Regions from separate parts of the Plantibacter sp. lyk4-40-MEA-4 genome, predicted to be linked through region 2. Evidence: predicted binding sites of a transcription regulator. Region 2 holds the regulator's gene; each other region holds the start of a gene.
The links. Region 2 encodes LexA, which represses DNA repair genes until DNA is damaged. Its sites were predicted from a motif close to TCGAACANNTGTTCGA; they were not measured.

Region 1 (10,679 bases), on a different contig from region 2:
GCCTCGTCGAAGTCGAGCGATTCCGCGAGCCAGGGCTTCACGAGGGCCCCGTCGCTGTAGTCGACCCGCGCGAGGGGCTCGTAGATGAGTTCCGCGTTCGGTGCCTTCTCCGTCGCCGGTCCGAGCACGTTGTAGTTGCGGACGTACGTCGTCCCGCCGTCGGACTTGCCGTAGACGATGGTGTCGGTGCGGCTGGAGGTCGACGCTCCCGGAGAGGTGCAGGCACTGACGGTGACGGTCAGGGCGAGCGCTGCGACGATGCCGATCGTGCGCGAGCTGAAGGTCATTCCTGTCTCCTTTGACTGGATGCACCGCCGGCTGCGGAAGGACCTACTCATACGTATGACCGGCGAGGCAACAATGATCACTTGGTTGCTACTACGTATGAGCACCACGGTAACGGTCCCGTTGAAGGCGTGTCAAGCACCCGTCCGCCATCCACGCCGGCACAGAGCGGGAGCGCACACCCCGCTCCAGGTCGTCGCGGGTTACGGCAGCGGCGTCGCCGTGTTCCTCTGCCACCTGCCGATCCTCGCCGCCTTGGCGGGGTAGACCCGTCGCTCGTATCGTCCGGGGGCGGAGCTGCCCCTCACCTGAGCTGTGCGGCCGCGTCGCGGAGACAGGCGATGAACGCGTCGTGGACCGGGCTGTCGTCCGTCCGTTCCTGGCGAGCGGCCAGCAGGCGTGTCGTCGGCGACCCGGCGAGCGGCACGACGACGATCGACGGCGGCACCAGCTGCCGCACCGACTCGGGCAGGATCGTCGTACCCACGCCGGCCGCGACGAACCCGAGGGCGGTCTCCTGATGGACGACCTCCTCGACCACCTGCGTCCGACTCGACGTGCCGAGGACCTCCGCGACGCGGTCCACGAATCCCGGCATGAGCGCCCGCGGGTAGGAGATCATCGGGACCTCCAAGAGCTCCTCCGCGGTGACCTCCGGTCGCCCTGCCAACGGGTGACCGACCGGGAGGCATGCCACGAGACGCTCCTCGAAGACGACCTCGGTCGTGAGCGCGGGGGAGCTGTCGGACGGCGCCTGCGGGACCTCGTCACGGACGATCCCGACGTCGAGCGTGCCGTCGCGGAGCCGGTCGAACTGCTCTCCTGAGGTCAACGGCACCAGGCGCAGCGTCACCCCGGGGCGGCTCGCCCGGAACAGCTGCACGACGCCGGGGAGGACCGTGTAGTTGGCCGAACTCACGAACCCTGCGGTGAGCTCCCCGGCGAGACCGTCCACGAAGTCGCGCATCTCGCCCCGGACCGTGTCGAGCTCCTCGACGATGTGTCGCGCCCGCGCCTGGAGGTGTCGTCCAGCGGGGGTCAGCGCCACCCGCCTCGTCGAACGGTCGAACAGCGCGGTGCCGACCTCCTGCTCGAGTCGTGCGACCTGGACGCTCAGCGGTGGCTGCGACATGTGCAGCCGTCGGGCGGCACGACCGAAATGGAGCTCCTCGGCGACGGCGAGGAAGTAGCGCAGCTGGCGGAGCTCCATCCCATCGACGATACGACTCTCGTATTACCGCGCTGTTTCGTCCAGATTGCGAGCGAAACGCTCTCAATCGAGGGTCGAATCGGTATTTGACCAGGACGATCGCGAGCGTGTTCGCTGAGGACCACACACCCCGACCTGGAGGACCACCCGTGACCGCAGACGCTTCCCCGAACACCCGGATCGACATGCTCTACCTGAGCGAACCGGAGGTCATCGCCGCCGGCATGAAGGACATGGCCCACTGTATGGAGGTCATGGAGGAGGTGTTGGTGCTCGTCGCGAAGGGTGACTACCGGATGGCCGGTCCGACCGCCAACTCGCACGGAGCACCGATCGGGTTCCCCGCCACCTCACCGTTTCCCGGCATGCCGCTCGACGCCGCCGACCGCCGGTTCATGGCGATGCCCGCCTACCTCGGCGGACGCTTCGACACCGCCGGCGTCAAATGGTACGGGTCGAACGTCGACAATCGCGAGCGAGGCCTCCCGCGCTCCATCCACCTCATCGTGCTCAACGACAAGGACACCGGCGCGCCCTACGCGATCATGTCCGGCAACCTCGAGAGCGCCTACCGCACCGCTGCCGTGCCTGGAGCCGCCGCGAAGCTCCTGGCACCGGTGGACGCGAAGTCACTCGGCATCATCGGGCCCGGCGCCATGAACAAGAGCGCTCTGCACGCCATGACCACCGCCCGTCCCTCGCTCGACACCATCCGTATCCACGGGCGCCGACGGTCGACGTCCGAGGCGTTCGCCGACTACGTCCGCGCGCACTACCCGCAGTTCACGACGATCGAGATCGCCGAGACGGTCGAGGCCGCCGTGCGTGACTCGGACATCGTCTCCGAAGCCGTCACCGGCCTGGTCGGCTCGGAGAACTACCCGTTCATCGACGGCGACTGGATCAAGCCGGGCGCCTTCCTGAGCTTGCCCGCGAACCTGCGCATGGACAAGGAGTACACCCTCTCCGGCAAGGCGCGCCTCATCGCGGACGCGAAGAAGATCTACGAGGCATGGGCCGAGGAGTACCCTGCGCCGTCGCACGAGACCGCGTTCGGCATGATCGGCCTCTACTGGCAGGACCTCATCGGGACCGGTGAGCTGGACGAGTCCCGCGTGGTCAACATCGGAGACGTCTTCGACGGCAACGCCGTCGGGCGCGAGTTCCCCGAGCAGCCGGTCCTCTTCAGCGTCGGTGGGATGGGCGTCGAGGACGTCGCGTGGGCGAAGACGATCTACGAGAACGCCGTCGAGCAGGGGATCGGCACGAAGCTCAACCTCTGGGACGCCCCGGACCTGGCCTGACCGCCGACCGGCACCGACACCTGTTCCACCCGAACCCGACGCCGTGGCCGCCCGGCCGCTGTGCACCTCGAACGATGGAGTGATTTGTGGACGCTGGAAACGTCGCCTGGATCCTGACGAGCTCGGCGCTCGTCGCCCTCATGATCCCGGCCCTGGCTCTGTTCTACGGCGGGATGGTCTCGTCCCGCCGCATCCTCAACATGATGATCATGTGCTTCGGCGGGGCCAGCCTCGTCGCGTTGCTCTGGGTTGCCTTCGGCTACTCGCTCGTCTTCGGTGACTCCGTCGGCGGGCTCGGACTCATCGGGAACCCGTTCGAGTTCGCGGGGCTCGACCAGGCACTCGCCGACGACCCCGATGCCGGCATTCCCCTCGCACTCTTCGCGGCGTTCCAACTGCTGTTCGCGGGGGTGACGACGGCACTCGTCGCGGGTGCCGCCGCCGGCCGCATGAAGTACGGCGCCTGGTTGTTGTTCGCCGGGCTCTGGGCGACGCTCGTGTACTTCCCGGTCGCGCACTGGGTGTTCGCCTTCTCGAACGACACGGCGGCCGGTGGATGGATCGCGAACACCCTCGGTGCCGTCGACTTCGCCGGTGGGACGGCCGTGCACATGAACGCCGGAGTCGCGGCGCTCGCACTGGCCCTGGTGCTCGGCAAGAGCAAGGACTGGGGTGGCAAACTCCGCCCGCACAACCGCCCGCTCGTCCTCGTCGGCGCCGGGTTGCTCTGGATCGGTTGGTACGGCTTCAACGCCGGCTCGGCGCTGGCAGCCGGCAACGCGGCGAGCGTCGTGTTCCTCAACACCACCGTCGCGGCCTGTGCCGGCCTCATCGGCTGGTCCATCGTCGATCGACTCCGCCACGGAGCGGTCACGAGCCTCGGCAGCGCATCGGGGATCATCGCCGCCCTCGTGGCGATCACCCCCGCCTGCGGCGCCGTCTCGCCCATCGGTGCGATCATCATCGGGGCCATCGCGGGCGTCGTCTGCTGCCTCGCCATCGAGTGGAAGTTCCGGCTCGGGTTCGACGACTCCCTCGACGTCGTCGGGGTCCACCTCGTCGGGGGCATCATCGGGACGCTCCTCATCGGGGTGTTCGCGACGGATGCGGCTCCGAACGGACGCTCCGGTCTGCTCTACGGCGGCGGGTTCGAACTGCTCGGCGTGCAGACGATCGCGACCGTCGCGGTCCTCGCCTACTCGTTCATCGTCACCTGGGTGATCGCGAAGCTGATCCAGATCACCATCGGTCTGCGGATCCCCGAGGAGCACGAGGTCGCCGGGATCGACGAGCACGCCCACGCCGAGCGCGCCTACGAGGACGAAGACCTGGAAGCACGCGCATGACGAGTGTCATCGTCGTCGGAGCCGGGCTCGCCGGTGCTGCGGCGGCCTGGCGCCTCGCCCAGGCCGGGCACGACGTCACCGTCCTCGAGCGGAGTCGTCCGGCCAACGAGTGGGGATCGTCCCACGGATCGGCCCGGATCTTCCGCTACGCCTACCCGGAGGCGTCCTACACCCGTCTCGTCCTCGCGGCGGCATCAGGGTGGGACGAGCTCGGCCTGGAGCACGGGCGTCCACTGATCACGCGGACGGGTGCGCTCGACTTCGGGACGACCCGTCGCCCGGAGCACCTCGCGTCGGTGCTGGCCGAGCACGGCATCGATCACGAGCTGCTCTCCCGAGACGAGGCCAGTGCCCGTTGGGACATCGGCTTCGACACGCCCACCCTGTGGCATCCGGGAGCCGGCGTGATCGACGCGGAGCAGTCGGTGATGGCGATGCTCGAGTCCGCCGTCCGCGCCGGGGCCACGGTCCTGAACGACTTGCCGGTCGAGCGGGTCGAGCGGACTGCCACCGGGTACCGGGTGCTCGGGTATGGGGGGAGGGCGTTCGATGCGGAGCAGGTGGTGGTCGCAGCCGGGGGTTGGCTTCCGGACCTGCTCGGCGACCTCGCGCTGCCGGGAGGGTTCCTCGACGCGTTCCCGGCCCTCGAGGTCCGTCAGGAGCAGGCGTACCACTTCCCGTATCGGGACCGGATCGGCGTCGACGCGGAAGACCCGGCGCGATCCGGATCGGTGTGGCCCACCTTCATCCACAAGTCCGAGCGGATGCAGGTCTACGGGCTCCCCGGCGGGCGCGACGCCGAGTGGCGTGGACAGAAGGTCGCCGAGTACAACGGCGGCAGGCGCATCCCCTCGGCCGCGGATCATGACGGCGTCGTCGACGACGCGAACCGCCGACGGGTCGTCGCCTACGTCCGAGACTTCCTCCCGAGCCTCGTCCCGGAACCGTATGCGGAGACGACCTGCCTGTTCACGAACACCCCGACGGAGGACTTCGTCATCGACCGGGTCGACGGGATCACGGTCCTGGCGCCCTGCTCCGGCCACGGTGCCAAGTTCGCCCCGCTCATCGGCGAGTACGCCCTCGCGCTGGTCGAGGGTCGAGACGCCGTGCCGGCGATGTTCCGGCCGAGCCTGGCAGCGGTCCGGTGACCCGCGACACCGTGGTCTCCCTCCTGGACGAGATCGCGGGGATCGGTCGGGATGCGCGTCGGGGAGGCTACTCGCGGCCCGTCTACTCCACGGCCGAACTCGAGCTGCGGGAGTGGTTCGTCGGTCAGGCCGGGCGCCGTGGCCTCGACGTGGACGTCGACGGGAACGGGGTCATCCGCGCCTGGTGGCATGTGCCGTCACGTTCGACGGCGGGTGCGGTGGTCACCGGGAGCCATCTCGACTCGGTCCCCGGCGGTGGCGCCTACGACGGACCACTCGGGGTCGCATCGGCGTTGGTCGCGATCGATCACCTACGCTCGCGTGGCTTCGAGCCGGCCAAGCCGATCGTCGTCGCGGTCTTCCCGGAGGAGGAAGGCTCGCGCTTCGGCGTCGCTTGCCTCGGCTCGCGGCTCCTCACCGGTGCGATCAGTCCGGAGCGGGCGCTGGCCCTGCGCGACGTGGAGGGCGACACGTTCGCCGAGGTCCTCGCACGCAATGGTGTCGACCCACGGGGTGTCGGCCCGGATCCGGGCGGGCTCGGAGCGATCGACGCGTTCGTCGAGCTCCACGTCGAGCAGGGGAGGGCGCTGGTCGACCTCGATCGCCCGGTCGCGATCGGCTCGAACGTCCTGGGCCATGGACGGTGGCGGGCGTCGATCCGCGGTGAAGGGAACCATGCGGGGACGACGCTCATGCAGGATCGACGGGACCCGCTCGTCGCGGCTGCGCGGATGATCACCGAGATCCGCACGATCGGACGGGCCACGCCGGACGCTCGGGCGACCGTCGGCCGGGTGCTCCCGTTGCCGGGAGGCACGAACGTGATCGCATCGAGCGTGGACTTCTGGATCGACGTCCGTCATCCCGACGACGTCGTGACCGCCGCGATCGTGGCGGCGATCACCGAACGCTTGTCGCTCGTCGCAGCGGAGGAGGGATGCGTGGCCGCGATCACCGAGGAGTCGTTCAGCGCCACGACCGACTTCGACCCGTTCCTCCGCGGGCGCCTCGAAACGATGCTGCCGGAGGCGCCCGTGCTCGGCACCGGCGCGGGGCACGACGCCGGAGTGCTCGCGTCCCACGCACCGTCCGCGATGCTCTTCGTCCGGAACCCGACCGGTGTCTCCCATTCGCCGGAGGAGTACGCCGAAGACGCCGACGCGGAGGCCGGTGCGGTGGCGCTTGCGGACGTCCTGGAGGGACTGGCGGTCGGCGTCGGGATCGCCTGATGGCCGACAAGCCGAGGGACGTCAGTAGTGGAGTTCGTGGACGACGGCGTGCCCCTTGCCCCGGCTGATCAACCAACGGTTGACCGGTGTGGTGACGACGAAGGCCAGGGCGAGAGCGGCGACCAGGGAGCTCCAGAAGAGGCCGCTGGTGAGGCCGGCGTCCATCGCTCCGGGGATGGCGAGCATCGCGGTGTTGTCGATGATCTCCATGACCGCGATCGATACGGTGTCCGCGGCCAGCGCGACACCGATGGCGGCGCGCCAGGACAGGCCCGCGCGGAGCACGCCGCGCATCGTGAGCGCGTAACCGAAGACGAACGCCAGTGCGATCGAGAGCACCACGGTCCCGAGATTGTGCAGTCCGAGGCCGGTGCCGATCACCATGCCCAGCACCTCGCCGATGGCACAACCGGTGAGGCAGTGGAGGGTGGCGGTGGCGGCCATCCGCCAGGAGGTCGCATTGTCGGATGCGTGGCCGTGGCCGTGGCCGTGGTGGGTGTGGTCGCTCATGAGCACTCCTCGGGTTCGTCCTTCAGCCCGAACAGTACCCCTCCGGGGTATATTCCCGATGGGTGGTCCGCTCGCACGGACGTCGATGCCGGCTCAGGACGCGAGGGCGGTGTCGACCACGGAGAAGACCTCGGGATCCCAGGTGAGCGCGCGCTCCCATGGTAGGTCGAAGGCGTCGGCGAAGAAGATGCTGTGGACGTCGTCCTCGAAGGAACGGCGGACCACGCGGGGGAGGACGTCGACCGGGACGTCGTCGGCTCGAGCGCTTCGCAGGGCCACCAGACCGTCGTGTGGCCACAGCTGTCGCGGTTCGGCTGCCGTGTGGAAGTGACCCGCACCGACTGCGGTGACGGCGACGTCGTCGAGGAACCCGAGCTGCGTCGTGTTCCACTCGCGCAGGAACCGGCGGGAGACCTCGTCGGCAGCGCCCTGTGAATGCTCGGCGGCATAGCCCCTCGACCGTTCGAGGATCGTCGCGGTCCCCGCATCGCCGTGGGCGTCGTGGACCGAGACCTCGCCGGTGAGCACGTCGCCGAGGAGCGACCCCTCCCAGGGGGTGCCGAGGGTGACGAGCCGGCCGATCGACGGGCCGGAGTCGCGCAGCTCGCGGATCGCGGCACGAGAGAAGAGACCGCCCATGGAGTGGGCGACGAGGTCGATGCTCCCGAAGCCGTGTTCCTCGGACAGCCACCGCAGGAACGCGCCCAGGCTTGTCCCGCCGGCGTCGATCCCACCGACGGCGTTGACGGTCACCGCGGCGGGAAGCACGATCGGGACGTCGGCGAACCCCTGCCAACCCCTGTCCTCGTGCACCTCCCCGGCACCGATGCGTGCCGGTGCGGTGAAGACCGGAACCTCGCGCCCGAGCAGGTGGGCACGCAGCGCGGTGAGGGTGTTCCCGGCGGCGAGGCCGGACCCGGCGGCATGGTCCGGACTCGTGAACGGGGTCACGGCCGCACCCCCTGACACGAGGACGATCGCATCGGCCATGGTGCTCCCTCCGGCTGGCTACGACGTCAGCGTACTGGTCGGGCGAGGTCGATCCGCAGTGCGTTGCGACGCACGTCGTCGATCGCGGTCGCGACCGCGCCCTGCGCCACCATGTCGGCGCCGAGTTCCGACGCGACGAGCTGGGGTGGTTCAGCGCTCATGTAGCCGGGGATACGCTCCGACGCGACCGCGAGCAGCTGCGACATCGACGGGGCGATCCCACCGGCGAACACGATGCGCTCCACGTCGAGCAACCCGCCCAGGATGGCGCTCATCCGCGCGATGCGATCACCCATCCGGCGCACCAGGTCGAGCGCGACCGTGTCGCCCCGGTGCGCCGCAGCGAGGACCGACTGCGCATCCACCTGCGCGACCGGTATGCGGCTGAGCTGGCTGCTCTCCGGAAGCCCGCCGCTCTCGCGGTACTCGCGACCCCAATCGCGCAGGAGCGCGGCGATGCCTCGCGATGAGCCGACGCCGTCGACGAGATCGAGGAGGTGCAGCTCGCCCGCCCGGCCGCGACCGCGGACGAGGCGACCGTCGACGACGTATCCGGCGCCGAGCCGCTCGCCCGTGACCACCGTGATGTAGGAGTCGACGCCGACGCCGGCACCGATCGCGCCCTCGGCGACGGCGGCGAGGTTCGCGTCGTTGTCGGTGACGACCGCGCAGCCGCGGTCGCGGATGCGCTCGCCGAGCCGAGGGTTCATCCGATCCCAGAAGACGTTGCCCTCGGGGGACCGCCCGAGCGCGTCGATGGGGGCCGGGACGCCGAGCACGATGCAGAGTGGCGGCTTCGTACCGCTCTGCCGCACGGCCTCGTCGATCGCCGCGTCGACGGCGTCGACCCGTGTCTCAGCGGTGGCCGCCGGATCGACGGTGTGGTGCGACCTCGCGAGTTCCCGACCGCGCAGGTCTGCGGCGATGGCGGTGATGGAGTGGGCTCCGGCGTCGACACCGACGACGATCCCGGCATCGATGCGCAGCTCGTAGCGACGGGCGGGTCGACCCTTCCGATAGGCGGCACCGGCCTGACGTGCGTCATCGAGCTCCGTCAGCCAACCCAGTCCGATGAGCTCGTCGGAGAGCGTGATCGCCGTCGATCGTGACAAGCCGGTGGCGGAGATGACGTCGGCTGCGGTGAACGCGGACGACGCCCAGGCGTGATCGAGGACGGCGGTGATGCTGGAGGAGCGCGGCTCCACTGCCCGCTCCGTCGTCGTCGCTTCCATGACCGACAACGATATCCACGATCCGAGGTCGCGCGCGGATGCCGAGCCGGGGGAGAGCGGCACGGCGCGCAGGACCGTGAACGATCACGGTGTCCGACCCGTGGCTGTCGTGACGGAACCGGTGCTTGACCAGACGTCGAACGGATGGCAGAGTTTCCGTCATCAGTTGATTTACTCTCTGTATTTAGTCAGCGGATCCATCGAGGGCTCCGCGGAAGGACAATGATGTCGAACCCACTGAAACGCGCGATACGCGCCACGGCCGGAGTGGCGGGTGTGGCGCTCCTGGCCAGCGTCCTCGTCGGTTGCTCGAGTGATGGCCGGGAGACCATCCACTTCACGTTCAGCAAGCGTGAGGCGTTCACCTTCATGAACCAGGCCGTCGCGGACTACAACGCCTCGCAGCAGCGATACGAGGTCGTCATGGACACCTCGGGGCCAGATCCGCTCGCGGCGAGCTTCGTCCGTGGCAACCCGCCGGACCTCATGCTCTCGAACTACAACCACGAGGTGTCGCGTTTCGTCGAACGGTGCGCGCTCTCCGACCTGTCCGACACCACGGCGGCGGCGTCCATCCGCGACGACCTCCAGCCGTTGCTCGACCAGTACGGCGTCTGCGAGGGACGCACGAGCGCGTTGCCCTACTCGGTGATGGCCGCCTCCGTCATCTACAACAAGACGATCTTCGCCGAGTACGGCCTCGAGGTGCCGACGACGTGGAGTGAACTGATCGCCGTCTCCGACACGCTGAAGGCGGCCGGCGTGGCGCCGTTCTACGCGACGTTCGCCGATGCCTGGACCGCCAACCAGGGCTGGTTCGACTACTCGGTCGGCGGCGCCGTCGACATCCCCGACTTCTACGACCGGCTCGCGGAGGAAGGCACCGAGGTCGGACCGGATGCTCCGGTCTCCTTCGAGAAGGACTTCCTGGAGCCCGTCGAGAAGATGCAGTTGCTCGCCAAGGAGTACACGCAGGCCGATGCGCCGAGTCGCACCTACGACGCCGGTAACGTCGCCTTCGCCGAGGGCAAGGGCGCCATGTATCTGCAGGGCCCGTGGGCGTTCAGCCAGATCGCACTCACCGCACCGGACCTCGACCTCGGGACCTTCCCGCTGCCGATGACCGAAGACCCGAAGGACCTCAAGGTCCGGGTGAACCTCGACCTCGTCACCATCATCCCCGAGGAGGCGAAGAACCCCGAGGGTGCCCGCGACTTCCTCGAGTACCTGTTCCAGCCGGAGGTCATCCAGGCCTACAACGAGTCGCAGCTCGGGTTCGTCCCGACGGACGACGGCAAGGCTCCCGACGACCCGCGAGTCGCAGGCATGATCCCGTACTACGACGACGGCGCGTTCTACCAGGGCCCGGGCGTGCTCAACCCCCGCGCCATCCCGACCGAGAACTACGCGCAGTCGCTGGTC
Region 2 (10,679 bases):
GCGGCACAAGCACCTGATCCTAGTCGGCTACAGGGTGCCGAGCCAGTTGGACAGCAGGCGGATACCGGCGTCGCCCGACTTCTCCGGGTGGAACTGCGTCGCCGACAGCGGACCGTTCTCGACGGCTGCGAGGAACGGCACGCCGTGGGTCGCCCAGGTGAGGCGCGGCTCGGGGAACGGCGGCATGACCTCGAGGGTCCACTGCTGTGCGGCATAGGAGTGGACGAAGTAGAAGCGCTCGTCGGCGAGGCCGTCGAAGAGCACGGACCCCGCGTCCGGCGACACCGTGTTCCAGCCCATGTGCGGCAGGACGGGCGCTTCGAGTTCCGTGACCGCACCGGGCCACTCCCCCAGGCCGTCGGCCTCGGACCCGCGCTCCACGCCACGCTCGAACATGACCTGCATCCCCACGCAGATGCCGAGGACCGGACGCCCTCCCGCGAGACGGCGGTCGATGACCTCGTCGCCGTGGGACGAACGGAGTGCGCCGATCACCGCGTCGAAGGCACCGACACCTGGCACGACGAGACCGTCGGCGGCCTGGGCCGCCTGACGGTCGCCCGTCAGCACGACGTCTGCGCCGGCGAGCTCGAGGGCCTTGACGGCGGAGTGCACGTTGCCGGAGCCGTAGTCGAGGACGACCACCGACGGGCGTGCACTCACAACGCGCCCTTCGTCGACGGGATGCCCTGGACCAGCGGGTCGAATGCCTTCGCCTGCCGGAAGGCCCGCGCGAACGCCTTGAACTCCGCTTCGGCGATGTGGTGCGGATCGCGTCCGCCGAGGACGTTCACGTGCACGGTGAGGCCCGCGTTGAAGGTGATCGCCTCGAAGACGTGACGCACCATCGAACCCGTGAAGTGCCCACCGATCAGGTGGAACTCGAATCCGGCCGGTTCCCCGCCGTGCACGAGGTACGGACGACCGGAGATGTCGACGACGGCCTGCACGAGGGCCTCGTCGAGCGGGACCAGTGCGTCGCCGTACCGGGAGATGCCGGCCTTGTCGCCGAGCGCCTGACGGATCGCCTGGCCCAGGACGATCCCGACGTCCTCGACCGTGTGGTGGACGTCGATGTCGACATCGCCCGTCGCCCGGACGGTCAGGTCGGTCAGCGAGTGCTTCGCGAAGGCCGTGAGCAGGTGGTCGTAGAACGGGACGGAGGTCTCGATGCTGCTCGTGCCGGTGCCGTCGAGGTCCAGTTCCAGCTCGATGCTGGACTCGCTCGTCGCGCGCTGGATCCGGGCCGTGCGCTGCTGGGTGGTCATGGGATCCAGTGTATCGAGCGCACCGAAGCTGCACGCCGTGTGTCGACGGGTGTGGATCGTCGCGTCATCCGGCTGCACCAGGCTCTGCCGACGCCTATCGTTGAGAGGTCATGACTTCCACACCCAGCATCGCCCCGGCCGTCCCACTCGACCAGGCGGAGATCGCCGCTCTCCGTGAACGGTTCCCGATCCTCGCCCGGGAGATGAACGGACACCCGCTCGTCTATCTGGACTCCGGCGCCACCTCGCAACGTCCGATCGAGGTCATCGACGCGGAGCGCGACTACGCGACGCACCGGAACGCCGCCGTCCACCGTGGAGCCCACCTCCTGGCCGCCGAGGCGACGGAGCTCTTCGAGGACGCTCGCGCGACCGTCGCCGCGTTCATCGGTGCCGATGAGCGGGAACTCGTCTGGACCTCCGGCGTGACCGCGGCCCTCAACCTCATCGCCGGGGCCATCGGGAACGCGAGCGCCGGTCTCGGCGGTGCTGCCGCCGAGCGGTTCCGACTCGGTCCAGGCGACGAGATCGTCGTCACGGAACTCGAACACCACGCGAACCTCATCCCCTGGCAGCAACTCGCAGCACGCACCGGTGCGACCCTCCGTCACCTCCCGGTCGACGACCACGGCGTGCTGCGCTTGGACGCCGTGGACGACATCATCGGCGAACGCACGCGCATCATCGCCTTCGCGCACGTGTCCAACGTCACCGGGGCAATCGCGCCGGTCTCCGAGCTCGTCGGCCTCGCCGAACGCGTCGGCGCGCTGACCGTGCTCGACGCCTGCCAGTCCGTGCCGCACCTGCCCGTCGACGTCGCGTCCCTCGGCGTCGACTTCCTCGTGTTCTCCGGCCACAAGATGCTCGGTCCCAACGGGATCGGTGCGCTCTGGGGTCGCCGTCAGCTGCTCGACGCCCTTCCGCCCTTCCTCACCGGCGGGTCGATGATCACGACCGTCACACTCGAGGGTGCGGAGTTCCTTCCCGCGCCGCAGCGGTTCGAGGCGGGGACCCAGCCGGTGTCGCAGGCGATCGCCCTCGCGAGCGCCGTCCGGTTCCTGCAAGCGGTCGGCATGGACCGTGTCCACGCCACCGAGGCGGCCTACGGACAGCGTCTCGCGGCCGGACTCGCCGCCACCCCCGGCGTCACGCTCATCGGCCCGCCGCCCGGGACACCTCGCGCCGGGCTCGCGAGCTTCGACCTCGCCGGCGTGCACGCTCACGACGTCGGTCAGTTCTTCGACGATCGCGGCATCGCGGTCCGCGTCGGTCACCACTGCGCACAACCACTCCACCGCCGATTGGGGCTCACCGCGTCCACCCGCGCCAGCAGCTACCTCTACACGACGGAGGCCGAGATCGACGCCTTCCTCGAGGCTGCCACGCTCGTCGGTCCGTTCTTCGGGGTGTCCCGATGAGCGGCCTGGAGAGCCTCTACCAGGAGCTCATCCTCGACCACGCCCGCCAGCGCCACGGCTTCGGCTTGCGGGAGGCGCCCGCCGCCGAGTCGCATCAGCTCAACCCCACCTGTGGCGACGAGGTCACCCTGCAGCTCCATCCCGGGCCCGACGGTCGTCTCGCACCGATCGCCTGGGAGGGGCACGGCTGCTCGATCTCGCAGGCGTCGAGCTCCTGCCTGAGCGACCTCGCGGCAGGCCTCACCCCGGCCGAGCTCGAGGCTCTGATCGACGAGTTCCGCACGGTGATCCGCTCGCGGGGCACGCTCGAGTTCGACGAGGAACGGTTCGGAGACGCGGCGGCGTTCAGTGGCGTCTCGCGCTACATCGCGCGCGTCAAGTGCGCCATGCTCCCATGGGTCGCGGCCGAGGAGGCCATCTCCCGCCTGCCGTGAGCGGCGCGCCACCTCCGCCCGCCGATGGCCTGGTCAGGCGGGGCTGATCGCCGCCAGGGCTTCGAGGAACGCGGTCGTCTCCGCTTCGGTGCCTGCGGTGACCCGCAGGTGGTTCGGGATGCCGACGTCGCGGATGAGGATCCCCCGCGCGAAGAGCGCCTCGAACGCCGCGTGCGGATCGGCGACGCCGCCGAACAGGACGAAGTTGGATCCGCTCCGCTTCGGGTCATAGCCGAGACGCGCGAGCTCGACGACGAGACGATCGCGCTGAGTCCGGATGTCGTCGACCATCGCCAGCATCTCGTCGGCGTGCCGAAGTGCGGCGGTCGCGGCCGCCTGCGTCAGGGCGCTCAGGTGATACGGGAGCCTGACGAGTCTCAGCGCGTCGACGACCGCGGGGTCGGCGGCGAGGTACCCGAGACGGACCCCGGCGAAGGCGAAGGCCTTGCTCATCGTCCTGGAGACGATCAGGCGCGGACGCCCCTCCAGCAGGGTGAGCGCGCTCGCCTCGTCGTCGGGTGCGAACTCCGCATACGCTTCGTCGACGATCACCATGCCCCGCGACGCCTCGTACACCGCGGTGACGGTCTCGAGCGACAACGGTGTCCCGGTGGGGTTGTTCGGTGAGCAGAGGAACACGAGGTCGGGATCCGCCTCGGCCACCTGACGCGCGGCGGTCTCGGGCGAGAGCTCGAACTCGGCGTCACGCGTCGCGGGGATCCACCTGGTGCCGACGCCGGCGGCCAGGAGCGGATACATCGAGTACGTCGGCGTGAACCCGAGGAGCGATCGCCCGGGACCACCGAAGGCCTGCAGGATGTGCTGCAGCACTTCGTTCGACCCGTTCCCCGCCCAGATCTGCTCCGGGGTCACCCCGTGGCCCAGGTATCCCGCCAGCGCCTCCCGGAGTTCCGTGAACTCGCGATCGGGGTACCGGTTCACCGTGAGGACCGCCGACGCGAGCGAGGCGACGATGTCGTGCGCGACCGCTTCAGGAATGGGGTGCGTGTTCTCGTTGACGTTGAGCGCCACCGGCACCAGGGCCTGGGGAGCGCCGTACGGGCGCTGTCCTCGGAGGTCGTCGCGGATGGGGAGGTCGTCGAGAGCGGTCACTCCACAATGCTAGCCACTCCGACCGGCGCGCTCACTCCGCCTGGCGCTCCCGACGAAGGACCTCGTGGCGGGGGCTCGCCGGGTTCAACAGCGAGTTGCGTCGCCCGTAGGCGAAGTAGACGATGAGGCCGATCACGAGCCACACCCCGAACCGTAGCCAGGTCTCCCAGTGCAGCTGCAGGATCAGGAAGCCGGACGCCAGGACGCCGAACGCCGGGACGAACGGCATCAACGGCAACCGGAAGGAGCGGGGCTCATCCGGCTTCGTGTACCGGAACACGATCACCGACACGCAGACCACGATGAAGGCGGCCAGGATGCCGATGTTCGTGAGGTCGGCGACCTGCTTGATCGGGAACACACCGGCGAAGACGGCTGCCGCGCCGCCGGCGATCCAGGTCACCCGCTGCGGCACGCCTCGTCGGTCCGTGCGCGAGAACCACCGCGGCAGGAGACCGTCGCGACTCATCGAGAACCACACGCGGGTGACGCCCAACAGGAACGTCAGCATCACGGTGAGGATCGACAGGACGGCGAAGACGGAGATGATCGTCGCGACCACGGGCAGACCGACGCTCTGGAACGCCGATGCGAACCCGGCCGTGGGGTCGATGTCGGTGTAGTTCTGCATACCGGTCAGGACGAGGGTGGCCGCGACGTACAGGAGCATCGCGATGATGAGGGAGAGGATGATCGCCTTCGGCATGTGCTTCTTGCCGTCCTTCGCCTCCTCGGCGGCCGTGCTCATCGCGTCGTATCCGAAGACCGCGAAGAAGACCGTCGCGGCACCGGCGAACACCGGCCCGAAACCGCTCGGGAGGAACGGATCGTAGTTCTGTCCGTCGATGTAGAAGACACCGAGGCCGATGATGAACAGGATGAGCAGGACCTTGATCCCGACCGCGACGAGCTCGAATCGACCGAAGGCCTTCGTCCCTCGGCTCAGGATGAAGGTCACGAGGAGACAGACGAAGATGGCGGGGAGGTTGACGAGGCCGCCCTTCCCCTCGTCGGCGGTCGAGGTCATCCAGTCCGGCATGTGGATCCCGATGCCGGACAGGAAGGCGTCGAAGTAGCCGGAGATCCCGATCGCGACCACCGCGACGATCGCGATGTACTCGAGCAACAGGTCCCAGCCGATGAACCAGCCGATGATCTCGCCGAGCGCCACATACCCGTAGGTGTAGGCGGACCCGGCTCTCGGGATCATGCCGGCGAACTCCGCGTACGACAACGCCGCGGCCGCGGAGGCGAGCCCCGCGATCAGGAACGAGAAGAGGACCGCCGGCCCGACAGCGGGCGAGGTATCGCTCCCGTGAGCGACGAGTCCGGCGAGTGAGAAGATCCCCACCCCGATGATGCCACCGACCCCGATGGCCGTGAGTTGCCAGAGCCCGAGACTCTTGAACAGCTTCGAACCGGAGGTCTCATCCTCGATCTCCGCGATCGGCTTCTTCCGGAGCAGCGAGCGGCTCCGATCGTCTGTACTCATGCTTGCCTCCGACGATGCTGCGGGCGTCGTTGCACCGCGCCATCGACGATAGCTGAGAACCAGCGCGGAGGGACCCGCCGATTGTCGGCCTACTCGGCCGCGTACCGCTGCGGGATCGCCAGGCGCTGCCCCGGCTCGACACCGGCGGTGCTGAGCTGGTTGAGGTTCATGATCTCGGCGATGACGTCGCGCGGGTCGGCGTCGGGTGCGATGGACTCGGCCAGCTGCCAGAGCGACTCGCCCGGGTCGACCGTGATGTACGTGAACGTGGCTCCAGCCGCCGCCGTGTTGGCCGCGGCACCGCCTGCGGAGAGTCCGACGACCGCGACGCCGATGACCAGCGGGATGGCGGCGAGCGTGGTGAAGACGACACGACCGCGCTTCGTCAGGCGGAGTCGGCGTGTAGACGGTGCGTCTGACGTCGGTACCTGCGCCGTCTGTGCGGGAAGCGCCCGGTGGGACCCGATCAGTGCTGCGCTCATGTCAACCCTCCAAGAGTGTGCTCATCGTGTGATGAGGACTCGTACCCGACACTCGGCCAGGAGTGCCGAATACGAACCTGTGTTCCGAATATATCTTCGATTGTTCGAATACTCAACCCTGTCTTCGTACCTGAGACGCGCGGGATCGGCGACACGCTCGAACAGATGTTTGTCTGGACGAGCCGGTGCGGATACAGTTTCGAGTGTTGGAAGCAGTACACCACCACCCACCGACATCGGTCACCGACAGCCGATCAGGGCAGGAGCGAAGATGGCAGCGAACACGGCGGGCGACGGAGCCCGGGAGCGCCAGATCGGCGGCACCCGGCGACGGAAGAGCCTGAGCGACAAGCAGCTGGCGATCCTCGACGTCATCCAACGCTCGGTCTCGCAGCGCGGCTATCCGCCGAGCATGCGCGAGATCGGCGACGCCGTCGGGCTCGCCTCCCTGTCGAGTGTCACGCACCAACTCGGACAGCTCGAACTCAGCGGATACCTCCGACGCGATCCCAACCGTCCCCGCGCCATCGAGGTGCTCATCGACCTGCCGAGCGCCGTCGAGGGCAGCGATCCCGACTCCGCTCCCCCGGTCGGTGACGCCGCCATGGTCCCGCTCGTCGGTCGCATCGCCGCCGGCATCCCGATCACGGCCGAGCAGCAGGTCGAGGAGATCTTCCCCCTGCCCCGCCAGCTGGTCGGCAAGGGCAGTCTGTTCATGCTGAAGGTCGTCGGCGACTCGATGGTCGACGCCGCGATCTGTGACGGTGACTGGGTCGTCATCCGCGAGCAGAAGACCGCTGAGAACGGCGAGATCGTCGCGGCCATGCTCGACGAGGAGGCGACCGTGAAGGTGTTCCGCCAGCGCGACGGCCACACCTGGCTGCTCCCTCGGAACTCGGCCTTCGAGCCGATCCTCGGCGACCACGCCGAGGTCCTCGGCAAGGTCGTCGCCGTGCTCCGGACGGTCTGACCGACCGGACCACTCCTCCACACCGATGTGGGCCGGACCGATCCGTGGATCGTCCCGGCCCACATCCGTGCCGGACCGACGACGTCAGCCGGTCGCACCGACTCGTGCGCGGACGACGCGCGTGGCCTCGACGATGTTGGTGAGGGAGGCGACCGTCTCCTCGTAGCCTCGCGTCTTGAGCCCGCAGTCCGGGTTCACCCAGACCTGGCGCTGCGGGATCCCCTCCAGCGCGATCTCGAGCAACGCGGTCACCTCCGCGACGCTCGGCACCCGAGGCGAGTGGATGTCGTAGACGCCCGGGCCGATGCCGTGGTCGAAACCACTCGCCCGGATGTCGGACACGACCTCCATCCGCGACCGAGCCGCCTCGATGCTCGTCACGTCGGCGTCCAGTCGTCGGATCGCGTCGATCACCACCCCGAACTCCGAGTAACAGAGGTGGGTGTGGATCTGGGTCTCGGCGCGCACGCCCGCGGTCGCCAGCCGGAAGGAGCCCACCGACCAGTCGAGGTACCCTCCCTGGTCGGCCCGCCGGAGCGGGAGCAGCTCGCGGAGTGCGGGTTCGTCGACCTGGATGATGCGGATGCCGGCCCGCTCCAGGTCGGCGATCTCGTCACGCAGGGCGAGGGCGACCTGGTTCGCCGTCTCGGCGAGCGGTTGGTCGTCACGCACGAACGACCACGCGAGGATCGTCACCGGGCCCGTGAGCATGCCCTTCACCGGCTTGGTGGTCAACGACTGCGTGTAGGCCGACCACTCGACCGTGATCGGCGCCGGTCGCGAGACGTCCCCCCACAGGATCGACGGACGGGTGCACCGTGAACCGTAGGACTGCACCCAGCCGTGCTCCGTCACGGCGAAGCCGTCGAGGTGTTCGGCGAAGTACTGGACCATGTCGTTGCGCTCGGGCTCGCCGTGGACGACGACGTCGATCCCCAGATCCTCCTGCAGCGCCACGACGCGCCCGATCTCCGCGCGCATCGTCGCGACGTAGGCCTCCTCGTCGAGTGTCCCTGCGACCCGCTGTGCGCGGGCGCGACGGATGTCCCCGGTCTGCGGGAAGGAGCCGATCGTCGTCGTCGGGAGGAACGGCAGGCCGAGCGCCTGCTCCTGCGCCGTTGCGCGCTCCTGGTAGTCGTCCCGGGTGAAGTCCGCTGGCGCGAGCGCCGCCGTCCGTGCGCGGATGGTGGCATCGACGACCCCGGGCGCGGCCAGCCGATCGTCGAGCGCGGCCGACGCTGCGGTGAGCTCGGTCGCGATCGCTGCGCGCCCTTGGGTGAGACCGCGTGCGAGGACCGCGATCTGATCCACCTTCTGGTCGGCGAAGGCGAGCCAGCTCCGGAGACGAGGGGCGAGCTTCGTCTCCACCGACACGTCGTGCGGGACGTGCAGGAGGGAGGTCGAGGTGGACACCGCGAGCTGCGGGAAGCGCTCCGCCGCGCGCTCCAGGAGATCGGCCGCGGCTGCCAGGTCGCCGCGCCACACGTTGTGGCCGTCGATCACTCCCGCGACGACGGTCTTCGTGGCGAGTCCGGGTGACGAGTCCGGCAGGCCTCCTCGGACGAGGTCGACACCGACGGCCTCGACCCCCGACTCGGCGAGCACCGGGAGGGCGTCGCCCAAGGCACCGTAGGGAGCCGCGACGAAGATCGCCGGGCGGTCCGACACGGCGGACAGGACGCTCGTCGATCGTTCGAGCGCCGCGAGGACCGTCGACCTCGGCACGTCGAACGTCTCCGACACCAGTGCGGGTTCGTCGAGCTGCACCCAGGGCGCGCCGGCAGCGGCGAGGCGCTGGAGGAGTTCCGCGTAGACGGGCAGCAATGCCTCCAGTCGATCGATCGGGGCGAATCCCGCTGAGGCCCCCTCGGCCGCCTTGGACAGCAGCAGGACCGTCACGGGGCCCACGATGACCGGCCGCGTCACGTACCCCTCGGCGAGGCCCTCGCGGAACTGCTCGACGACCCGGTCGTCGGAGAGCGCGAACGGCGTCGACTCGCCGATCTCCGGGACGAGGTAGTGGTAGTTCGAGTCGAACCACTTCGTCATCTCGAGCGGCGCGAGGTCGCCGGCGCCACGAGCGATCGTGAACGCCCCGGCGAGGTCGACCCGACCGTCGGCCCCGACGAGCGACGAGAAGCGCTCCGGGACGGCACCGACGGTGAGCGCGGCGTCCAGGACCTGGTCGTAGAACGAGAAGCTCTCGGGGATCGCGGCGTTCGTCGGGTCGAGGCCGAGCCCCGCGAGGCGGGCACGCGTGGCGGCGCGCAGCTCGGCGGCCGTCCGCTCGAGCGCCTCGGCGTCGATCCGGCCGGCCCAGAAGGACTCGACGGCGCGCTTCAACTCCCGGTTCGGCCCGATGCGCGGGTAGCCGAGGATGGTGCCGGCGGGGAATGCGGAGGTGGGGTTCATCGTGCGTCCTTGCTGGTGAGTGGATCGGGGATGGGATGACGGACCGGTCGGTCGCCCGGCACGGGGATGCCGGCACGGTGCAACACGTCGAGCACCGTCCGATGCTGGTTGAAGGCGTAGAGGTGTACGCCCGGCGCGCCGCCCGCGACGACGTCGCGGATGAGCCTCGCGGAATAGTCGATGCCGATGTCGATCCGTCCCGCTTCGTCCGGCTCGACCTCGAGCGCGATCGCCAGGTCGCTCGGGAGCGCCTCGCCGCTGAGCTCGAGCACCCGACGCAACCGCGCCGGACTCGTGATGGGCATCACGCCCGGCAGGATGGGCATGGTGACGCCGTGACGTCTCGCGCGTTCGACGAAGGCGAGGTAATCGTCGGCGTGGAAGAAGAGCTGGGTGATGGCGAGCGTCGCCCCAGCCGCCTGCTTGGCCAACAGGGTGTCGAGGTCCTGCGTCGTCGACCGCGACCGCGGGTGTCCGTTGGGGAACGCGGCGACCGCGATCCGCGGCCGATGGCGTCGCCCGAGCTGCACCGCGCCCGGGAGGCCGACCAGCGACCCCTCGGCGTAGGGCTCGTGCTCGGCACTGACCCGGCCGATGAGCTGCACGAGTTCCGCGGCACTCCCCAGATCACCGAGGAAGGCGTCGCCCTCGACGGCTCCGGCAGGCGGGTCGCCGCGGAGCGCGAGGAAACTGTGCACCCCGGCGTCGAGGAAGTCCTTGATGAGTCGGCTGGCCTGGGCGTGCGTCGACCCGACGCAGGTGAGGTGGGCCATCGGGTCCACCGAGGTCGACGTCCGGATGCTCCGCAGCACGTCCAGGCTCGCCGTTCGCGAGGAACCACCGGCGCCGAAGGTGACCGAGATGAACTCCGGGCCGGCGGCGGCCAGGTGCTCGACCGTCCGTGCGAGCGCGACGCCGCCGTCGAGCGTCTTGGGCGGGTACAGCTCGAACGAGAAGGGGGTGCGCCCGGGACAGGCGGGCTCCGTCGTGATCATGAGGTCTCGTCTCGGTGGCAGCGGATCGAGAGCCGGCGACCACGCAGCACGCAGCGGTTCCGCTGGTGTGTCGTGGGCGGGTGCCGGGCTCGGCT
Region 3 (10,679 bases), on a different contig from region 2:
ACCGGTGTCCGCCTCGCCGACGGTGTGCTCATCCCACGCTCCGGCGGCTTCGTCCGGCCGCAGTGGGCCATGCCCCTCGGATATCTGGAACGGCTCGCCCTCGATCGCGACACCGACGGCTACGTCGTGGTCGACGCCTGGGGTCGCACGTCCGTGCCGGGCGTGTACGCCGCCGGCGACATCACGCCTCCCGGTCCGCAGCAGCTCATCGTGGCGGCCGGGAACGGCGCTCGAGTGTCCCGCGCACTCAACCGGGACCTCGCGGGCGTCCCCAGCTGAGTGACCCGCGACGCGCCCGGGACGCTTCGATTTGAGACGGCCGCCTCCGTAGGCTAGTGTTGTTCTTCGGTCGGGGCTTCGGTTCTGACAGTGGGGTATGGTGTAATTGGCAACACGACTGATTCTGGTTCAGTTGTTCTTGGTTCGAGTCCAGGTACCCCAGCCAGACAGGAACATCACGAAGAAGGCCCGCGATCATCGCGGGCCTTCGTCGTTTCCGGGGTGATCAGCCCGTCCGTTGGCCGGTGGACGCGGAGGCACGCCGACGTCCTCACCGCGGTCCGGAATCCTCTTGGACGGCAGTGCGCTCGAACGCGATGATGCGCTCGACGGCCGGGACGATCTGTGAGGCCATCCGACGGAAGACCTCAGGTTCCTGGCCGAACGGGTCGACGACGTCGTCCTGGGCCGGATCCGGGAGTCGTGCGCCCGTCCGGTTGGCCGCCAGTTCGGGGCCGAGATGCTTCCAGCGCCCTGCTCGCGAACGGGGGAGTCGTCCCGACTCGACGGTGTCGAGGAGCCGGGCGAACTCACGCAAGGAGAAGGTCCGACGCAGCGCCTCCGGGCACAACCTGAGGACGGCGCCGCGATGCTCCCGCGTCATGGTCAGGACGACGTCCTGTCGAGTGATGAGGCCCGCGGTGAGCTGCGTCGCGGCGAAGCCGGCTGCCGTCGCGGCGAGCGGACCGAGCAGCGCCGCGCTCGAGGGGTCGATCGGGTGTCCGCGCAGCGCGCCCGTCCCGGCGCTCCGCACCTCGAAGCCGCACGCCTCGACCTCCGCCAGCCCGCTCGTGAGGAGGACCTCGGCATACGGGGATCGACAGATGTTGCCGGTACAGACAATCAGGATCCGGGTCGGAGACGGATCGAGCGGGGTGTTCATACCGTGGTCCGCCCTGGTCGACGCGTCGGGTCGGTCCGGTGGTAGTACGCGTAGGACGACGACTGTTCTCCCCGAGCCACCTCGACACGGTTGAGCACGACTCCGAGGAGCTTCGCCTGGACGAAGCTGAGGTTCTCGAGCGACTGCCGGAGCTGGTCACGGTGCAGTCGCCCGTCGGCCGACGCCACGAGCAGGACGCCGCTCGCAAGGGTCGACAGCGCTGTCGGGTCCGAGACGTTGATGAGTGGGGGCGTGTCGATGATCACCACGTCGTACGCGCGTTCCATCTCCGAGAGCGCGCGCTCCATCGCCGCTGATCCGAGGAGTTCGCTCGGATTCGGCGGCAGCTCGCCGGAGGTGAGGACGGCGAGGCGTCCCGTCCCGTCGACCGCTTGCGCCGCATCGCCGAGGCTGATCCTGCCGGTGAGCACGGTCGTGAGCCCGACCGCGTCCTCGAGACCGAACATCTCGTGCTGGCGGGGTCGGCGCAGATCCGCATCGACGAGGAGGACGGAGTTCCCCGCCTCCGCGAGGACGAGCGCGAGGTTCGCCGAGGTGGTGCTCTTCCCCTCGCCCGGGACCGAGGATGTGACCATCACACTGCGGAGTCCGCCGTCGATGGAGGCGAACTGGAGGTGCGTCCGAAGCTGCCGGAAGCTCTCGGCGCGACGGCTGTAGCTCTCCGTCGATCCGAGGATGAGTTGGGCCGTGTCGGCGGGTTCCGTGTGGAAGGCGCCGAGGATGCTCGTGTCCGTGAGCTTCTCGATCGCCGCGCGACCGCGGAGACGGGTGTCGAGGACCTCGATGAGCAGTGTGATCCCGACGCCCAGGGCGAGGCCGATGAGGACACCCACCGTGAGGTTCTGCAGCGCGTTGGGTGCGACAGGGGATCGGGGTGGAGACGCTTGTTCGACGATCGTCAGCCCGACCGGGGTCGGATCGCCCGGTGCGCCGGCAGCGTCCACCTCGTTGGCGCTCTCGACGTCGTCGACGAGGTCGACGAGCACCTGGGCTGCGGTGTTCGCGATGCGGGCTGCCGCGACCGGATCGCTGTCGACGGCGGAGATGTCGATCAGGACCGACTGTGCGGGATTGGAGGCTGAGATCGTCCCGACGAGCGACGCGGGGTCGAGGTCGAGGCGCTCCGCCACCGTGGACCGCACGGTCGAACCGGTGGCGAGGATCACATACGAGGCGACGCGGCTCTGGGCGAAGGCGTTGCCCTGATTGAGGTCGCCCACGGAGTCGCCGCCGGTGACGGCGACGAACAGCTGGCCCGTCGACTGGTACACGGGCTGGGTGATGAGGGTGTACCCGTGGGCGAGCGCCGCTGCTCCTGCGGTGATCGCGACGATGAGCAGCCAGCGATGGCGGAGGATGCGCAGGTAGTCCTTCAGGTCCATCCTGATATGTTAGTCGTCTGGTATGAGCCTCTCGCGCAGCGGAGACGACGCAGGGCCCGGACTCACGAGTCCGGGCCCTGCGTGGCGGTGGTGGGGCGGTCTGCCGGTCAGGCGGCCTTCCCGAACCGGTCGGTGCCGTTCGCGCGAGGTCGGCGCGGGGCGCGGTTCGTCTGACGGACCGTCGGTTCGGTCATGACCGGTCGTTCGCTGCCGACCACGGTGCGGTCTGCGACCCTGGCGTCCCGATCGACGCTCGCGCCGTGGGCGACCTGAACGTCGGCGCCGAGACGGGCGTCGCTTCCGACTCGTGCTCCGCGTCCGATGACACAGCGCTCCCCGATGTGGACGTTCGCGCCGATGAAGGCGCCTTCGCCGATCACCGCGGACCGGTCGATCCAGGTTCCGGCACCGATCCAGGCGTTGGCACGGATGTCCGCGTCAGCCTCCACGAAGGTGGTGCGTTCGATGAACGCCGACGGATCGATCAGTGCACGAGCTGCGACCATGCCCTTGCCGTTCGGGTGGTGACGGTACCGTTCCACCTCGCCGGTCCGGCCTTCGATCTCTTCGTACACTCTCGCCATGGGTGACCCCCTTCTGGTCTACTCAACACTGGGGACAACGCCGGATGGCTCCCGGTCATTCCTTCCCAGGGCCTGCCTGGGAATCCCATGAGTCTCGTGCTGTGCTGTAGAGGGTGTTCGGAGGGGGAGCCCGCCGCGGTTTGGTCGTGACGGGTCATTGGAAGTCCCGCGAACGGGTGTTCGCCCCGATCCGGAGCGCTTCCAACCGATCCGCCACCAGATTGACGATGCCTTCCGGTGATCGCTCGAGCATGCCGCGGACCACCATCGCCGGGGCCTCCCTGGCCACGCGGCGATACCGGTTCCAGACGCCGACGCTGCAGATCACGTTGACGAGACCCGCTTCGTCCTCGAGGTTCATGAAGGTGATGCCGCTCGCCGTGGCCGGCCGTTGCCGATGCGTCACGACACCCCCGACCTCCACGCGACGGTCCGTCTGTGCCGTCAGGAGTTCATCGGACCGCAACGCGCCTCGACGCGTGAGTTCGGCTCGGACGTGGCGGATCGGATGGTCGTCGGTCGACATCCCGGTCGACCAGATGTCGGAGATGAGTTGTTCGGCGGCCGTCGGAACCGGGAGCAACGGCGGCTGCACGGTCGTGAACGTCCCCTCGAGCTGGTCGGGACGATGCCGACTGGCCTGCGCTGCGCCCCACATCGCCTCACGACGGGTGAGGCCGAATCCGTCGAAGGCGCCCGCCGCCGACAGCGACTCCAACTGCGAGGAGCTCAGGCCGATCCGCCTGGCCAGGTCGGCCTGGCTGGTGAACAGCCCTCCGGACTCCCGTTCGGCGACGATCCGCTTCGCGAGCTCCTCACCGATCCCCTGGACGGAGGAGAGTCCCAGCCGGACGGCGAGTGCGCCGTCGCGCCGGTGTCCTGCCGAATCGTCGGGAAGGAGCGGATCGAAGAGCCCGGTCGGTCCCTGCTCGTGTTCGAGGCAGCGCGTGCGCCCGCCGGGAGCGACCGGGGCGCCGGGGGTGGCCTCCGGGTCGAGCGCTTCGAGGCCTGCCTGTGCGCCGGAGCGATGCAGATCGGGACGCAGGACGGAGACGCCGTGTCGGCGGGCGTCGGCGACGAGCGTCATCGGCGAATAGAACCCCATGGGCTGCGCGCGGAGCAGAGCCGCGAGGAAGGCCCCCGGGTAGTGCAGGCGCAGCCAGGCGCTCACGTAGACGAGGAGGGCGAAGCTCAGGGAGTGGCTCTCGGCGAAGCCGAAGTTGGCGAAGGCCTGGATCTTGGCGTACACGGCATCGGCGTCCGCACCGACGATGCCGTTGCCGGCCATGCCGAGGTACAGCGTGTCCTTGAGGCTCTCGATCTTCTCCTCGCCACGCTTCGATCCCATCGCCCGGCGCAGGAGGTCCGCATCCTCAGCCGAGCACCCACCGACGGCCATCGCCATCTGCATGAGCTGCTCCTGGAACAACGGCACGCCGAGCGTGCGTTCGAGGACCGGTTCGAGGCTCGGGTGGAGGTAGGTGATGGGCTCCTGGCCGGTCTTCCGGCGCAGGTAGGGGTGTACCGCGCCGCCCTGGATGGGCCCCGGGCGGATCATGGCGACCTCGATGACGAGATCGTAGAACCGGCGGGGGAGCAGACGCGGCAGCATACCCATCTGTGCGCGGCTCTCCACCTGGAAGACCCCGATGGTGTCGGCCCGGCAGAGCTGATCGTAGACCCCTGCTTCGTCCTTCGGGATGGTCTCGAGGGTCCAGCGCTCTCCGGTGTGCTCGGCCACGAGGTCGAAGCAGTACTGGATGGCCGAGAGCATGCCGAGACCCAGGAGGTCGAACTTGACCAGACCCATCCAGGCGCAGTCGTCCTTGTCCCACTGGAGGACCGTGCGACCGTCCATGCGCCCGTGCTCGATCGGGCAGACCTCGCCGACCGGGCGATCGGTCAGGACCATGCCACCCGAGTGGATGCCCAGGTGCCGGGGCAGGGTGAGCATCTGCTGCGCGAGGCCGACGACGCGCTCGGGGATGTCGTGGTCGGTGCTCGACATGACCCCGCCCCAACGCTCGACCTGTTTCGACCAGGCGTCCTGCTGACCGGGGCTGTACCCGAGCGCCTTGGCGGTGTCGCGGACGGCGAACTTCGGCCGATAGCTGATGATGTTCGCGACCTGAGCGGCGTTGCGGCGTCCGTAGGTCTCGTAGACGTACTGGATGGCCTCCTCGCGCCGGTCCGAGTCGAAGTCGACGTCGATGTCGGGCTCCTCCTCCCGCATGCTGGAGAGGAACCGTTCGAACGGCAGCTCGTAGAAGATCGAATCGACCGCGGTGATCCCGAGCAGGTAGCAGACGGCCGAGTTCGCGGCGGAACCGCGTCCCTGGCAGAGGATGCCACGGCCGCGGGCGAAACTGACGATGTCGTGCACGATCAGGAAGTACCCGGGGAAGTCCTTCTGCTCGATGACCTCGAGTTCCCGTTCGATGCGTCGGAGGTGTTCGGGAGTGGCGTCGGGGTATTTGACGGGGACGGCTTCGAGCACCAGATGCCGGAGCCAGCTCATGGGTGTATGGCCCTCCGGGACGCGCTGTCGCGGGAGCTTCGGGCGGACCGCCCGCAGGCTGAAGGCGAGTTCATCCGCCAGCTCGACGCTCCGTGCCACCGCTCCGGGGTATCTGGCGAACCGGTCCGCCATCTCGGCTCCGCTCCGCAGGTGCGCGGTTCCGGCCGCGGGAAGCCATCCGTCGAGTTCGTCGAGGCTGCGTCGTGCTCGGACGGCCGCCAGCGCGGTCTGGAGTCGATGCTGCTCGGGCGTGGCGTAATGGACGTTGCCGGTCGCGACGACGGTGAGGTCGAGCAACGCCGCGATCTCGGCGAGTGCATCGTTCTCCGCCGAGTCCTCCGGGTGGCCGTGGTCGCTCAACTCGACGACGACGTGCTCCGGACCGAACAGGGCGACGAGTCGGTCGACCGCGGCGGCGGCGGCCTCCGGACCGTGCTCACGGAGCGCGGTGCGGACGAACCCCTTACGGCACCCGGTGAGCACGGTCACGTGGCCGGCGACGGAGGCGGCGAGCCGCTCGAGGTCGTAGATCGGGTGGCCCTTCTCGGCTCCGTCGGCGAGTTGTGCGTCCGTGATCGCGCCGGCCAGGCGGTGATACCCCTCTGCTCGACGGGCGAGCAGGAGCAGATGATGCCCGACGGGGTCGGGGACGCCGTTCTGCGGCCGGTCCAGGCCGATGGACAGTTCGGCACCGTAGACCGTCCGGAGGTCGGGGAACCGTTCCGCCGCCTCGGCCATCCGGACGACACCGTAGAAACCGTCGTGGTCGGTGAGCGCGAGCGCGTGCAGGCCGAGTGCCGCAGCCTCTTCGACGAGCCGCTCCGGCGGGCTCGCGCCGTCGAGGAAGCTGAAGCTCGAGTGCGCGTGGAGTTCCGCATAGGGGACCCGCGTCGTCGACGGGCGCTGCTCCGGTGGTTCGGGGACGTACGGTTGACGCTTCCGCGACCAGGCCGGGCTGTCCCCACCGTCGGCTCCCAGCGGCAGGGTGGCCGGACGGCTCGCGTCGGACAGACGGCGCTCGAACTCCGACCATGAGACCGGGGGGTTGTTCCATCCCATGCTGGGCTCCTTCGTCATGCGGTGTGGTGCGGACGCGATGCGGTTCAGTCGTAGCGGGCCTCGGCCCTCCAGTGCTGCTCCTCCAACAGGAGCAGCCAGGCGTCACCCGCATCGTCGAGGACCTGGAGACGGTGGACGCGATGGTGGTCGTCGTCGTCCCACCAGCGTTCGTCGATGCTCCAGGGGCCGGCCCAACCGTGGATGACGTGCCAGTCCGAGAGGGCGAAGAACCGTGCTGGTGCTGCACTCACGGTGCTGCGCTCGTCGACGGCCACAGTCTGACCCGTCGCGTCGACGACCTCGACCGGCACGGCGGTGTCGAAGACGGTCGACGGAGCCGCTCCCGGGATGGTCCCGGGCCACGGCCGGTTCCGACGTTCGGCCACGGCCGCCTCACCACCCGGCGGAACGCTGCCCCAGGGGACGAGGATGCGGCGGTCGAGGAGGAGGCGGCCGCCGGACGGCACCGCGGTCACGACGCCGTCGTGGCCGAGCATGCTCTGGACACGGGCGAGTCCGCTGTGGATGCGTTCGTCCGGTCCGCTGCCCCAGAGTCCTTCCTCGTGTTCCGCAGCGTCGTCGAGGGTCTCCGGGACGACCTCGACGAGTTCGACGGGGGAGGCGAGTCCGTGATCGATGTCGGACGCGCCCTGCAACTGCCAGCGCACGCGATCGAGGACGTCGCCGGCGGTGAACCAGCGTGGGTGGAGCCAGGTGCGGGTGGAGCGCTCCCCGCGCTCGCTCCGCATGCTGATCGTGATCGCGGTGGTCACGAGGCCGGCCTCCGCCAGGCCGGTGATGAACCGTTCCGCGGACTGCCGGAACCCGAAGGTCAGCTGGTCGATGCGGTCGAGCGGGGGCTCGAAGGCGATCGACACGGCCAGCTCTGTCGGCGGCACCCGAGGGACGACGCTTCGGGCGTCCGCGCCGGCTGCGAGGCGGTGCGCTCGGGCGCCGTCGGGGCCGAAGCGGTCGCGGACCTCGGTCGCGGGCAGCGCGCCGAACGCCCCCAGGGTGCTGATCCCGAGCCGGTGCAGCAGTGAGCTGAGTTCGGGGCGCCCGAGGGTGGACAGGGGGAGTGGGGCCAGGAAAGCGGGAGAGGCTCCGGAGGGGATCGCGATGATCCGGGAACCGTCCTGCTGGAACGCGGTGGACCTCGCGGCCTGCTCCGCGGCGAAGGGGCCGTCGGCGATGCCGATCCGTGCATCGGGGACACCGAGCTCGTCGAGGCGGGTCAGGAGGACCTCCGCCGCAGCCGACTCGCCGCCGTAGTATCTGCTCGGTCCTCGGGATCGGATGGCGCAGAGCCCGGCCCGGAAGGGCTGGACGCCCGGCATGAGCTCCTCTATGCCGAGGAGGACCGGCTCGAAGGCGCGGGTGTCGACGACCGGGTCGTAGTCGGCGGTCGCCAGTTCCGGACAGCGGGCCTCGGCCTCGCGGACACGGAGTCCACGCCGCACTCCTGCTCGACGTGCGCTGGCGTCGCAGGCCAGGACCTCACCATGCTCGACCAGGGCCAGCGGAGCGTCGGCCGTGTCCTCGGACAGCGTTCCAGAGAGTCGTGCCGCCACGATCGGCCAGTCGGGACACCAGAGGACCATGGTGCGCTCGACCGGTCCCGCAGGCGGTTCGGTCGTCATCGGTTCACGACCATCGGGAGCCGGACGACCGTGTCGTCGTCGAGGAGGGCGGAGCCGGCGAGCGGTGCGGTGCGACCCTCGGTCGATCCCAGGGGCAGCGTCAGGTGCGCGGTCCTGGGCCGGCCCGCAGCCCCCTGGCCGAGCATCGAGCTGACGGTGAGTCGCCGATGCCGGAGATGTCCGTGCCCCGCCCCGAGGCCGCTCCAGGAGCTCTCGGTCACGCGCAACGTCGCATCGCTCTGCGGCCAGGAACCGAGGACGATCAGTGCGGCCTCGCGCTGCCGGAGGCGAGCCGCGAGTCTGGCGGCGTCGCTCGGGGCGATCCGTCCGGGAGGCGCTGTGATGAGCACGCCGGCGACGTCGGCCATGGCCGCGGTGACCGTGAGCCAGTCCGGACCGGGCTGGGGGACGAGGACGAGTCGTTCGAGGTCGATGCCCATGGAGGCCGCCGCCTCCACGCCGAACGACGGGAGACCGATGACGGCGCACCAGGTCCCGGCTGCTGACGGCCCGGCCATGAGCGACATGGCGAGCGCCGTGGAGCCGAGCACGGAGTAGCTGCCTCCGGCCTGGAGGGCGCCACCGGGCAGGAGCCGGGAGAGCTCAGGAGCGGTCGGCAGGGATCGGGTGTCGAGGCGCGTCCCCTGCATCCGCTTGATGCGCCCCTGGAGTTCGTGCAGCTCGGTCGCAGTGTCCGCCCTGACGGGGGAGTCGACGAGTGCGCGGAGGGCCATGGCTCAATATTCGAACATATCTTCGAACAAGTCAACCGGCTCGATCCGGTCTCGACGACGACTGACGGATGACTCGACCATGGTCCGGCATCCCACCGACACGCGGTCCGCGGTGTCAGCGGCGCCCGGTACGCTGGGCCCATGTGCGGACGTTTCGTCGTGACCGAATCCACCGAGGAGCTCATCGAGCTCTTCGACATCGACCACGCGGCTGCCGAGCTGCCCGGGCCCTCGTACAACGTGCGCCCGACCGAGCAGATCCCGATCATCCTCGACTCGGTGAAGACGGGGTCGGCGGTCCGCCGGCTCGAATCGGCGCGGTGGTCACTCGTGCCGTCGTTCGCCACCGAGCTGAAGAGTCAGTACCCGACCTTCAACGCTCGCGCGGAGGAGGTCACCACCAAGCCCACGTTCGCGCCATCGGTCAAACAGAAGCGCGCATTGGTCCCCGCCGCCGGGTACTACGAGTGGCACACCGAGGGCGCGACGAAGACCCCGTACTACGTGCAGACCGCTGGTGGTGAACCGATCGTCTTCGCGGCCCTCTACTCGTGGTGGCGCGACCGCTCGCGACCGGACGACGACCCGCGGCGTTGGGTGCTGAGCGCGACCATCCTCACGCGGCCGGCGGTCGGTCCCTTGCAGGAGCTGCACCCACGGACGCCCGTGACGCTGCCTCCGGAATGCTGGGACGCCTGGCTTGACCCGCACCACGAGGCCGACCAGGACGAGGTCGACGAGATGGTGTCCGCAGCGACCGACGTCGCCGAGCAGCTCGTCTTCCACCGGGTGGCGCCGTTGCAGGGCGATGGACCGGAGCTCATCCTCCCCGTCCAGGAGTAGCCGCAGGAGAGTCGGCCGGATGCACGGAACGGAACCGCCCCGGAGACACGAAATCTACCCCGGACACACAGAACCGCCCCTGACGCGAACGTCAGGGGCGGTTCTCGGTGTCTCAGACGCGAGGGCTGGAATGACCTGCCGCTCGGATCGTCAGCTCCGACTGATCAGAGAATCAGAGGGGGCGGATGTTCTCGGCCTGCAGGCCCTTGGGGCCCTGGTTGGTCTCGAACTCGACCTTCTGGTTCTCCTCGAGCGAGCGGTAGCCGCTCGTCGCGATGGCGGAGAAGTGTGCGAAGACGTCGGCGCTGCCGTCGTCAGGAGTGATGAATCCGAAGCCCTTTTCGGCGTTGAACCACTTCACAGTTCCAGTTGACATGTATTTCCTCTTTCATGAGTGACCGTTCCCGACTTTCGGGCCCGTTCGTCGCGGTGTTCTTTGCTCGCTCCTCAGAAAAGCAGCGTATCCATCGGTGGAAACGCGGCTTGAAATACCTGCGCAACACAACAACTTCGATCCACGTTAGCCCATCTCGGCTCGAAACGGCAGCCGATCAGGTAACGGATTGGCCAATTCCGCATCTTTTTCCGACATTCGTCGTGATGCCTGGGTATCTCCAGCGGATCTCGCGGTGTGCGGTGATTCCCCAGCCGTCGACCGTAGGCTGAGGCCATCTGCAGAGCTCATGCTCGCCCGAGCGTCCGCTCACCATCCCGGCTGGGAAGTCGACACGATTCC

Region 1: the regulator LexA is predicted to act here: its motif matches at 1,570-1,585, upstream of QRN44_RS10650 (tyramine oxidase subunit B).
Region 3: the regulator LexA is predicted to act here: its motif matches at 9,111-9,126, upstream of imuA' (DnaE2-dependent mutagenesis accessory factor ImuA').

The regions. Positions count from the first base shown of each region.
Region 1 is NZ_JARVSA010000005.1:142,574-153,252, reverse strand. Features, by position in the region: gene QRN44_RS10660 (ABC transporter substrate-binding protein) at 1-287, opposite strand, end outside; gene QRN44_RS10655 (LysR family transcriptional regulator) at 590-1,495, opposite strand; gene QRN44_RS10650 (tyramine oxidase subunit B) at 1,645-2,799, shown strand; gene QRN44_RS10645 (ammonium transporter) at 2,886-4,145, shown strand; gene QRN44_RS10640 (FAD-dependent oxidoreductase) at 4,142-5,296, shown strand; gene QRN44_RS10635 (allantoate amidohydrolase) at 5,293-6,525, shown strand; gene QRN44_RS10630 (DUF4396 domain-containing protein) at 6,547-7,035, opposite strand; gene QRN44_RS10625 (esterase/lipase family protein) at 7,129-8,025, opposite strand; gene QRN44_RS10620 (ROK family protein) at 8,052-9,257, opposite strand; gene QRN44_RS10615 (extracellular solute-binding protein) at 9,483-10,679, shown strand, end outside.
Region 2 is NZ_JARVSA010000009.1:193,420-204,098, reverse strand. Features, by position in the region: gene hisH (imidazole glycerol phosphate synthase subunit HisH) at 28-663, opposite strand; gene hisB (imidazoleglycerol-phosphate dehydratase HisB) at 660-1,268, opposite strand; gene QRN44_RS15770 (SufS family cysteine desulfurase) at 1,379-2,686, shown strand; gene sufU (Fe-S cluster assembly sulfur transfer protein SufU) at 2,683-3,120, shown strand; gene QRN44_RS15760 (histidinol-phosphate transaminase) at 3,154-4,233, opposite strand; gene QRN44_RS15755 (amino acid permease) at 4,265-5,725, opposite strand; gene QRN44_RS15750 (LysM peptidoglycan-binding domain-containing protein) at 5,815-6,207, opposite strand; gene lexA (transcriptional repressor LexA) at 6,479-7,177, shown strand; gene metE (5-methyltetrahydropteroyltriglutamate--homocysteine S-methyltransferase) at 7,262-9,589, opposite strand; gene QRN44_RS15735 (methylenetetrahydrofolate reductase) at 9,586-10,584, opposite strand.
Region 3 is NZ_JARVSA010000005.1:452,305-462,983, reverse strand. Features, by position in the region: gene QRN44_RS12105 (NAD(P)/FAD-dependent oxidoreductase) at 1-279, shown strand, start outside; tRNA gene QRN44_RS12100 (tRNA-Gln) at 371-445, shown strand; gene QRN44_RS12095 (arsenate reductase/protein-tyrosine-phosphatase family protein) at 551-1,162, opposite strand; gene QRN44_RS12090 (tyrosine-protein kinase domain-containing protein) at 1,159-2,565, opposite strand; gene QRN44_RS12085 (DapH/DapD/GlmU-related protein) at 2,673-3,149, opposite strand; gene QRN44_RS12080 (error-prone DNA polymerase) at 3,304-6,726, opposite strand; gene QRN44_RS12075 (DNA polymerase Y family protein) at 6,771-8,366, opposite strand; gene imuA' (DnaE2-dependent mutagenesis accessory factor ImuA') at 8,363-9,100, opposite strand; gene QRN44_RS12065 (SOS response-associated peptidase) at 9,242-9,943, shown strand; gene QRN44_RS12060 (cold-shock protein) at 10,116-10,319, opposite strand.